DNA from 3 places in the Rhizobium sp. KNZ2-6A genome. Region 1 is predicted to be linked to each of the others. Evidence: riboswitches for the same ligand, from Rfam matches in the RefSeq annotation. Region 1 holds a riboswitch; each other region holds the start of a gene.

What was found. A riboswitch is a leader RNA that binds a small molecule or an ion and turns the genes downstream of it on or off. The one in region 1 is predicted to bind thiamine pyrophosphate.
Region 2: it holds a riboswitch for thiamine pyrophosphate, as region 1 does, so the genes downstream of both, thiB (thiamine ABC transporter substrate binding subunit) here and thiC (phosphomethylpyrimidine synthase ThiC) in region 1, are expected to answer to the same signal.
Region 3: it holds a riboswitch for thiamine pyrophosphate, as region 1 does, so the genes downstream of both, thiM (hydroxyethylthiazole kinase) here and thiC (phosphomethylpyrimidine synthase ThiC) in region 1, are expected to answer to the same signal.

Annotation. Positions count from the first base shown of each region.
Region 1 covers NZ_JBNDIC010000051.1:19,343-22,616, reverse strand. The annotation lists gene thiC (phosphomethylpyrimidine synthase ThiC) at 1-1,300, opposite strand, end outside; TPP riboswitch at 1,393-1,525, opposite strand; gene ACPYOP_RS26840 (porin) at 2,400-3,274, shown strand, end outside.
Region 2 covers NZ_JBNDIC010000021.1:86,441-89,714, forward strand. The annotation lists gene thiP (thiamine/thiamine pyrophosphate ABC transporter permease ThiP) at 1-916, opposite strand, end outside; gene thiB (thiamine ABC transporter substrate binding subunit) at 927-1,919, opposite strand; TPP riboswitch at 2,118-2,234, opposite strand; gene ACPYOP_RS16395 (GmrSD restriction endonuclease domain-containing protein) at 2,361-3,274, shown strand, end outside.
Region 3 covers NZ_JBNDIC010000008.1:91,152-94,425, forward strand. The annotation lists gene yghU (glutathione-dependent disulfide-bond oxidoreductase) at 1-357, opposite strand, end outside; gene ACPYOP_RS08170 (DUF1127 domain-containing protein) at 940-1,086, opposite strand; TPP riboswitch at 1,322-1,418, shown strand; gene thiM (hydroxyethylthiazole kinase) at 1,469-2,272, shown strand; gene thiE (thiamine phosphate synthase) at 2,269-2,904, shown strand; gene thiD (bifunctional hydroxymethylpyrimidine kinase/phosphomethylpyrimidine kinase) at 2,913-3,274, shown strand, end outside.

The sequences.
Region 1 (3,274 bases):
CCTCGCCGCAGACGGCAAGCTGCTTGTCCATGTTTTCCTTGATCTTGTGCATGGGCACATGGCCGGGGCCTTCGATCATCACCTGGCAATCCTTAGCCCAGGCGATCTTCGTCAGTTCGCCCAGCGTTTCGAGTTCGGCAAATTGCGCGGCGTCGTTGGCATCGGCGATCGAGCCGGGACGCAGGCCGTCGCCGAGCGAAAAGGAGACGTCATAGGCGCGGCAGATGTCGCAGATCTCCTCGAAATGCTCGTAAAGGAAGCTCTCGCGATGATGATGGAGACACCACTTGGCCATGATCGAGCCGCCGCGCGAGACGATGCCGGTGACGCGATTGACGGTGAGCGGGATGTAATGCAGCCGCACGCCGGCATGGATGGTAAAATAGTCGACGCCTTGTTCGGCCTGCTCGATCAGCGTGTCGCGATAGACCTCCCAGGTTAGCTCCTCGGCAATGCCACCGACCTTTTCCAGCGCCTGATAGAGCGGCACGGTGCCGATCGGCAGCGGCGAATTGCGGATGATCCATTCGCGGATATTGTGGATGTTGCGGCCGGTCGAAAGATCCATGACGGTATCGGCACCCCAGCGGGCGGCCCAGACCATCTTTTCGACCTCTTCCGCCATGGAGGAGGTGACGGCGGAGTTGCCGATATTGGCATTGATCTTCACCAGGAAGTTCCGGCCGATGATCATCGGCTCGCTTTCCGGATGATTGATATTGGCCGGGATGATCGCCCGGCCGGCCGCGACTTCCTGGCGGACGAATTCGGGCGTCACATGATCCGGAATATGGGCGCCGAAGCTCTCGCCGTCGCGAATCAAGGCCTCGGCTTTCGCCTTGCGGCCGAGATTCTCGCGGATGGCGATGAATTCCATTTCCGGCGTGATGATGCCGGCGCGCGCATAGGCAAGCTGCGTGACGGCCTTGCCGTCCTTTGCCCGCAGCGGCCGGCGCTTGGCCGGAAATTCCGGCGTCAGCCGCTCGCCGGTGACAAAGCCATTGTCTTCGGGGCGTACATGGCGGCCTTCATAGGTCTCGACGTCGCCGCGGGCGAGCACCCAGTCGCGGCGGAGCTGCGACAGGCCCTGTTCGATGCGGATGTCGGCACCCTCGATCGTATAGGGGCCGGAGGAATCATAGACGACGACAGGTGGCTCGCCCGAGGTCGGATGGACGCTGATCTCGCGCATCGGTACGCGGATGTTGGTGTGTATATCTCCGGGAATGTAGATCTTCCGCGAGGCCGGCAGCGGGCCTGTCGTGACGGTCGGGGTGAGGTTTTTTGCGGCAATGGTCATGGTTTGAGGCTCCAAGTTGCGGTTGGAGACCCAGTCAATCAGCCGGAATGATGGAAAGACGCCGGCATGGAATCCACGCGGGAATCCGAAGCCTTCGAGCGCTCGCACCGTCCCTACGCCAGTATGAACTGGATCAGGTTCAACGGGTCACTGCGCCCACAATCGGCAAAGCCGTATTGTTCAGCAGTATCTCAGCCCCTTGCCGGGACCCCCCTGGTGAATGCGGAAAGGCTATGCTCTCCCTTCGGCTCCTGTCAACCCTGCAATGATGATTGCCCTTTTCCCGAAAGCGGCGCTTCGCTGAATTAAAGAATCTACAGCTTAAGCGTGTTTTAGCGGGCTGTCGGCATGACGCCACCCCAGGCTCGAAGCTGATGTCGGCATCGATGAAGAGCATGTGGGTCGCTGTGGTATCGTTCAGGAAGGACGATACCAGTGTGTTGCGGCTGCGGGTAATCAGCGCGTCATTGCAGAGAAGGGCGAGCGTCAGTTGCACGCCGGCCTGTGCTCCCGTCTGCATCAGGGAAAAGATGGATTGCATATAATCCTTGGTGACGAGGCCGCCGAAGCAGGGTGTCGCTATGAAGACCAACCGATTCTCGTTCGCGCGCGATTTTCCCTTCCAATGGTGCGAGTCGCCGGAATCTTAAGAAGATTCATCATTTCTGTGTGTAGCGATTTGTTGAGTTTTGTTTCTAAGCCTTGCCGTGCATTCGAGCCTTTGGTGCTCTCCCTGCGATCGCCGGGCGAAGCGAACCTTGCCCTGCCGTCCCCAGTTGCATTTAAGCAACAGCGGCCAAGACTAACGCCAGACCGGCGCCCGTCACGGTTTCATATAATTGACAAACATACGGGCTGTTTGTAAGCCAGATGCAGGACAGAAATTGTCTTACGGTCGAGCGATCGGCCGGATCGGTAGGGGCATTTCAAGACCTTTGCCGCGGGGTCAATCATGGAGGTTCGAGGGGACTCAAGCCAACATTACGTGCGTACTTGCCGGGCTACGCGGTCGCGTTTTCGACCGAGCCGATCTTCAAGGTGGTTTCCAGCTCAGCACTCGCGGCAAATTAGAAATGCATATTACAACCAGGAGTTTAATATGAATATCAAGAGCCTTCTTCTCGGCTCCGCTGCTGCGCTGGCAGCAGTTTCCGGTGCCCATGCAGCTGACGCTATCGTTGCTGCCGAGCCGGAGCCGTTGGAATACGTCCGCATCTGCGACGCTTACGGTGCTGGTTACTTCTTCATTCCGGGCACTGAAACCTGCCTCAAGATCGGCGGTCGTGTCCGTTCCGAAGGCGAGTGGTACGATGCCTACAACCCGAACAGCAAGAACGGTACGCTGTGGCATACCCGTGCAGAGCTGAGCGTCGACACCGCGACTGACACCGAATACGGCCCGCTGAAGACCAACACGGTCATCCGTTGGGACTGGAACGACGGCAACTCCACCTCCACCAAGCTGCTGTTCGCCAACATCAGCCTCGGCGGTTTCCTCGTCGGTAAGGCCGACTCGCAGTATAACTCCTACATCGGTTATGCCGGCGACGTCATCAACGACGACGTGATCTATGACGGCCCGTACGAACTCAACCAGTTGACCTACAACTATGATGCCGGCAACGGCTTCACGGCTATGATCTCGGTTGAAGACTCGAATTCCAGCGGCTCCGACGCTTCCTACGGCGCAAGCTGGTGGTCCGACGACAAGGGCAACCATTATGCTCCTGACGTCGTTGCCGGTGCCGGCTTCAAGTCTGGCGCATGGGGCTTCAAGGTCGTCGGCGGTTACGACTCGATCGTCGAAGAAGGCGCCATCAAGGCTCGCGTTGACGCCGACTTCGGCGCATTCTCGGCCTTCTTGATGGGCGGCTGGAACACCGACGGCGACAAGCTGAACAAGTATGCCGGCACCAACCTCGATCGTTCGGCTTGCCCGGTTAACGACGAATCGAAGTGCGGCTGGGGTGATTG
Region 2 (3,274 bases), on a different contig from region 1:
GCGGCAGGCCGAGAAAGAGCGCAGCAGCTGAAAGCAGAAGAGCGTCGATCCATCGGGCAGCCGTCTTCTGCCCATCGATGCGGCGGAGCGCGCGGCCGCTGGTCAGCCCATGATCGTCGGGCGAGCGAAACAGCGTCATGGCGCCGAGGATGAGGAGAGTGACGGCGATCTGCAGCAGCGACAGCATCACGGCGCGGCTGGGATCGAAATCGAAGCGGAGCGCCTGATAGATCGCCACTTCCAGCGTCGTTGCGGCCGGGCCGCCGCCAAGGATCAGGACCAGCGTGAAGCTGGTGGCGCAGAGCATGAAGATCAGGCCGGCAATGCCGGGAATAAGGCCGCGCAGCATAGGCCATTCGATGAAGCGGAAGACCGAGGCCGGCCGCATGCCGAGCCCGCCGGCCACAAGCCAATATTCCGCCGGCACGCGCTCCAGCCCGGCCAGCATCAGCCGGCAGGCGAGCGGCATGTTGAAGAAGACATGCGCCAGCAGGATACCGGCAAGGCCATAGATGCTAACGGGTTGCGACAGGCCGAGTGCTGCAAGAGCCTGATTGAGCAGCCCCTGCCGCCCCCATATGCCGAGCAGGCCGAGCGCGCCGATCAGCACCGGCAAGCCCATCGGCACCGCCATCAGTCGGAGCAGCCACAGTCGGCCGGGAAAGCGCGGCTGGCGCGCCAAGGCGCGGGCGACCGGTATGGCGAGCACTACGGAGAGCAGCGTCGAAAGCACCGCCTGCAGCAGCGTGAAGCGTAGGACGCGCAGCAGATAGGGGTCGGCCAGCGTGGTGTCGCCGCCGGATTCGATGCCGGCGGCCAAAAGGACGAGGACCGCGACCCCGACGAAGAGCATGATGCCGGCGAGGCTGAGCGCCCCGCCGGAAATGGCGCGTCTTCGTTCGGATGCCGCAAGCATGCTCAGGGCGTCAATTGCCGCTGGTGGCGGCCAGCCATTCGTCGATCCAGGCCTTGCGGTTCTTGTCGACGACATCGGGGCTCATCAGGAAGGTCTTCGACGGCACGACGAGCTTGCTGAAGGCATCCGGAAGCGGCTCCGAGGTGGTGGAGACCGGCATCATCCAATTGCTTGTCGGGATGATGTCCTGGAAGCCCGAGGAGATCATGAACTTCAGGAAGTCGCGGGCGAGTTCCTTGTTCGGCGAGGACTTGATGAGGCCGGCGACTTCGATCTGGATATAATGTCCTTCCGAGAAGGCGGCCGCCTGATAGCGATCGGTCTTGTCCTCGATCATGTGATAGGCCGGCGACGTCGTATAGGAGAGCACCATCGGCGCTTCGCCCTTGGTGAAGAGGTCATAGGCTTCCGACCAGCCGGGGGTGACGGTCAGGATGCGGCCCTTGAGCTTCGTCCAGGCGTCGGCCGCCTTATCGCCATAGATCGACTTGACCCAGAGCAGCAGGCCGAGACCCGGCGTCGAGGTGCGCGGATCCTCGATGACGATCTTCTGCGAGGAATCGCCCTCGATCAGATCCTTCATGCTCTTCGGCGGGTTCTTGACCGCCTGGCTGTCGTAGATCACGGCGAAATGGCCGTAGTCGTAGGGCACGAAGACGTCGTCCTTGAAATCGCCGGGGACCTTGAGGGCAGACGTGTCGACGCCGCTTTTATCGAAGAGGCCGGTATCCTTGGCCTCGTCGACGAGATTGGTGTCGAGGCCGAGAGCGACATCGGCCTTGGTGCCGGCGCCCTCCAGCTTCAGGCGGGACAGAAGTGCGACGCCATCGGTGACGGCGACATAATTGACCGTGCAGCCGCAGGTCTTTTCGAAGGCGGCCTTGACCTTGGCGCCCGGACCCCAATCGGCGGTGAAGCTCTCATAGGTGTAGATGGTCAGGGTCTTGTCGGCTGCCTCGGCCGTCTGGGCAGCAAAAAACGTTGCGCCGGCGGCAAGGGTCAGGCCGGCGAAGAATGACAATAGCGATCGGTTTTGCACGACAGCGCCTCCTCCTGGAGCCGGATGATTTTAGGTCTATCGACCTAAAATCTGAATCCGCTCTAAAATCAAATAATTAGAGCATGATGTCGCCCGAAAACCGTTTACGCTTTTCGGCATCACGCTCTAGGTTTCGTCTTGAAGGGGAAAAGGGCGCTATGATTTCGTCACGCGTCTAATCCCTCCGCCGGTGTTAGCCGGATCAGGTTCCGCGGGTTGGCCGATGAAAGCCTCTCAGCCAGATGTCCGGAAGGACATGAGGCACCCCGTTAGAGCGTCGGCAGATTTAGCCTTGTGACGAAGGGATGACAAGTACGTTTGCCATTTGAACCTATCTTCGCAAAACAAATTTATCTGCTATAGATAGAAAATTGATTCTCTAACTTAATTTTAGGTAGATCCAGTATGGAATATCAATCTTATTCTGTTCGTAAATTACTAGATTCCGTCAAGGGCGGAGGCATAAGAATACCCGCATTTCAGCGAGGCTTTGTATGGGACATGGATCATGTTGCCTACTTAATGGATAGTATCTATAAAAATTATCCGTTTGGTTCTTTATTGTTTTGGCGAACCAAAAACAAGCTAAACGTAGAAAGAAGCCTCGGTAGATTTGATCTCCCTGATCCCGAGGAAGATTATCCCGTAGATTATGTGCTGGATGGGCAGCAGCGTCTAACTTCAATTTTTACGGTGTTTCAAACAGAATTGAAGCCTAAGATTGATGATAAATGGAGCGATATTTATTTTGATCTAAAATCCGGCAATAACGCGCAGGAGAGCCAATTTTATCCTCTTAAAGATAACGAAGTGGATAACGAGAGATATTTTCCCTTAAGAGTACTGTTCGATTCTGTCTCCTATCGAGAAGCAACTTCTCACCTCACTGAGGATCAAATTAATCAAGTCGATAGATTACAAGAAAAGTTTAAAGAAGTAACAATACCTGTACAGGTCCTAAAAACCGAAGATAGGTCTATGGTCGCTATTGTCTTTGAACGAGTAAACAGGCTTGGCGTTGAGCTAGATACGCTCCAACTTCTTTCTGCGTGGACGTGGAATGAGAATTTTGATCTCCTGGAGAGTTTTAAGGGATTAAAGGATGAGCTGGAGGAGTTTGGTTTTGAAGGCGTGGGAGAAGATTCAGATCTAATACTGCGGTGTACTGCGGCTATACTTAAAGATGAGCCGTCGGCTGAAACTTTGCTAGAACTAAATGGTCAAACTGTGAGGGAAGAGTTTCCGCGAGTTCGTAATGGAATTAAGGGAGCTATCGACTTCTTGCGTACGCAACTTTGTGTCTACAATCTCAAAAATCT
Region 3 (3,274 bases), on a different contig from region 1:
CGATTCGAAAACGCGGACCGGCTGCGGGCCGCTGCGATCCAGCAAGGCCGGGATCTTCGAATTCGGATTGACGTCGACGAAACCGCTGCCGAACTGGTCGCCCTCGCCGATCTTGATCAGCCAGGCATCATATTCCGCGCCGCTGTGGCCGAGCGCCAGCAGCTCTTCGAGCATGATGGTAACCTTCACGCCATTCGGCGTACCGAGCGAATAAAGCTGCAGGGGATGACGCCCCACAGACAATTCCTTTTCATGGGTCGGCCCGGCGATCGGACGGTTGATATTGGCGAACTGGCCGCCATTGGCCTTGTTCCAAGTCCAGATTTTCGGCGGCGTGTATTCGGCAGAACCGGTCATGGGCATCCTCCTGTCTCGGGGAATCACGTTGGGGGTTGGTCTTCGATGTAGCGCGCTACAGGTGTGGCACATAGTGCCGGCCGTTCATTTTTGCGAGAGGAGGTCGTCGGTTTTCAACCAAGCCCGGATCGGAGATGGCACAAACGGCAGTGATCGCGTTTCGACACGCGCTGCGTGGCAGCGAGGATGAAGCGAAAATCGGTTGAATGTGGTCTGAAACGAAAAAGCCTGCCGCGGGAGGAGGTGCGGCAGGCTTTTTACAAGAACCGAACAGCGGACGGGAGGAGGAATGCCGCTGTTCCCGCAGTCGTCCCTGGGAGGAGGAGAAGGACGTCTGCAAAAACGAAGGGATGCGGGAGGAGATGCATCGCTTCGATGAGAAGGATAATAGCCAAGTTTTGCTCACTGCATAGGCATTTATTTGCAGGGCAGTTATGCGCTATGCGAAAAGCGGCTGGCTGAGTTGATCCGCTTACGGTTCAGATCAAAGCATGGAACGATAGCTTCCAGACAAAACAAAAGCGCCTGCTCTGGAGAACAGGCGCTGGCATAATGCAGCTTTATAAGGAGCCGTTGCGGCCGTTAGCGAGCGATGGCTGCTCGGGCAACATTGCGGATTTCGCCGCGATCGATACCCAGGTCATGCAGTTCGCGCGTGGACATACGGCCCAGTTCGGCGACCGTCTGACGATACTTGCGCCAGTTATTAAAAGAGCGTGCTACGTTCATGATGATCCCCTTTCCTTGGGCTTTCGAAGCTGAGCGGCCGTGCTTGGCGCTCCCGTCGCTTCGATGAGAGATATGTAGTCGAAACCCTCAGCCTTTTGCAGAGCTAAGAGATCACTGCACCCATGCATTCAATGCATGTCTCGCCCGGAAATAAGGCGGTTCCAATTCCCATTCGTCGCTGAAGCCTTTGTGATTTGCTGATGACACCGGCGTCTTTGTCTGCGAAAAGTAGGAGGATGAGAGACAGGGGCGCCCGCTTTCCGGCGGGCTGAGAAGGACCCTTCGAACCTGAACCAGATCATGCTGGCGGAGGGAGTCGCTCGGGACCTCGCGAAGTTCAGCACGTCGTCCCTTTGCGCCTCGCCCGCCCGAAAAGGGCGATATGCAAGACCAAACCACACTAGGCAATCTGCTTCATGCCATGCGGGCCAATCCGCCGCTGGTGCAATGCATCACCAATTTCGTCGCCATGAATATTGCGGCCAATGTGATGCTCGCAGCCGGGGCATCGCCGGCGATGGTGCATGCCGAAGAGGAAGCAGGCGAGTTTGCCGCGATCTCCGGCGCACTGACGATCAATATCGGCACGCTCTCGTCCGGCTGGCTTGCGGGCATGCTGAAGGCGGCTCGGTCGGCCAACGACGCCGGAAAGCCTTGGGTCCTCGATCCGGTCGCCCATTATGCGACCGGGTTTCGCCGCAAGGCGATCGGGCAATTGCTGGAGCTGCGGCCGACGATCATTCGCGGCAATGCATCCGAGATCATCGCGCTTGCCGGCGGCGCCAGCCGTGGCCAGGGCGTCGATAGCCGCGACGCCGTAGAGCAGGCGGAAGAATCCGCCCGGCAACTGGCTGAAAAGCACGGATGCGTGGTCGCCGTCACCGGCGTTACGGATCTCGTGACGGATGGGCAGAAGGCCAAGCGCATTGCCGGCGGTTCGCCATTCATGCCGCAGGTAACGGCCCTCGGCTGCTCGCTCACCTGCCTCGTCGGCGCCTTTGCGGCGGCAACGCCGGATGAGCCATTCGATGCAACCGTAGCGGCGCTCGCGGTCTTTGCCGTTGCCGGTGCGCAGGCGGGAGTGCCAGCCGAAGGCCCAGGCTCCTTCTCCTGGCGCTTCCTCGATGCACTCGCAGCCCTCACTCCGGAAATATTGGATCGCGACGCAAGGATATCGGCAGCATGAAAGACTTCGATCTCTCGCTCTACCTCGTTCTCGACCCCACGCTATGTGCCGACCTTGGCATGATCGAAACGACCCGGGCGGCCATTACCGGCGGCGCCACGATCGTACAGCTGCGCGACAAACATGCCTCGACCGCAGTCATGATCGAGACGGGCCGGGCTCTCAAACAGATCCTGCAGGGAACCAATGCCCGGCTGATCGTCAACGACAATGTCGAGGCTGCCATCGCCATCGGTGCCGATGGTCTGCATATCGGACAAGAGGACATGAATGCCGCCGAAGCGCGCCGCTTGATCGGGCCGAACATGATCCTCGGCCTCTCGGTGGAAACGGAAGCCCTCGCCTCCGCCATGGATGCTGGGATCGTCGACTATGCTGGGATAGGCCCGGTCTTTGCCACGGCAACCAAGCCCGACCACAAGCAACCGATCGGCTTCCATGGTCTCACCCGCATCGTCGGGCTCTGCCCGGTTCCTTCAGTCGCGATCGGCGGCCTCAAGGCAGAGCATGCGAGAGAGGTTTTCTCGTCCGGCGCGGACGGCCTTGCGGTCGTCTCGGCCATCTGCGGCCAACCGAACCCACAAGCCGCGACAGCCGTCATCGCGAACGCCATCAAGGAGGCCCGCCCATGATCCGCCCCGTGATTCGCAACGTCCTGTCCATCGCCGGCTCCGACCCATCCGGCGGCGCCGGCATCCAGGCTGACCTGAAGACCTTTTCCGCACGCGGCGTTTATGGAATGGCCGTCCTGACCGCCTTGACGGCGCAGAACACACAAGGCGTCACCGGCGTTCATCCGGTGCCGCCCTCTTTCGTGGCGGACCAGGTCCGGGCGATCTTCGCCGATATCCGTGTCGATGCCGTCAAGATCGGCATGATTGCCAACGCCGCAATTGCGGATGCCGTCGCGGACATTCTGGCACGACATCGCGATGTGCTCGTCGTGCTCGATCCCGTCATGATCGCCAAGGGTGGCGCCGCCCTGCTTGCCGCCGACGCCGT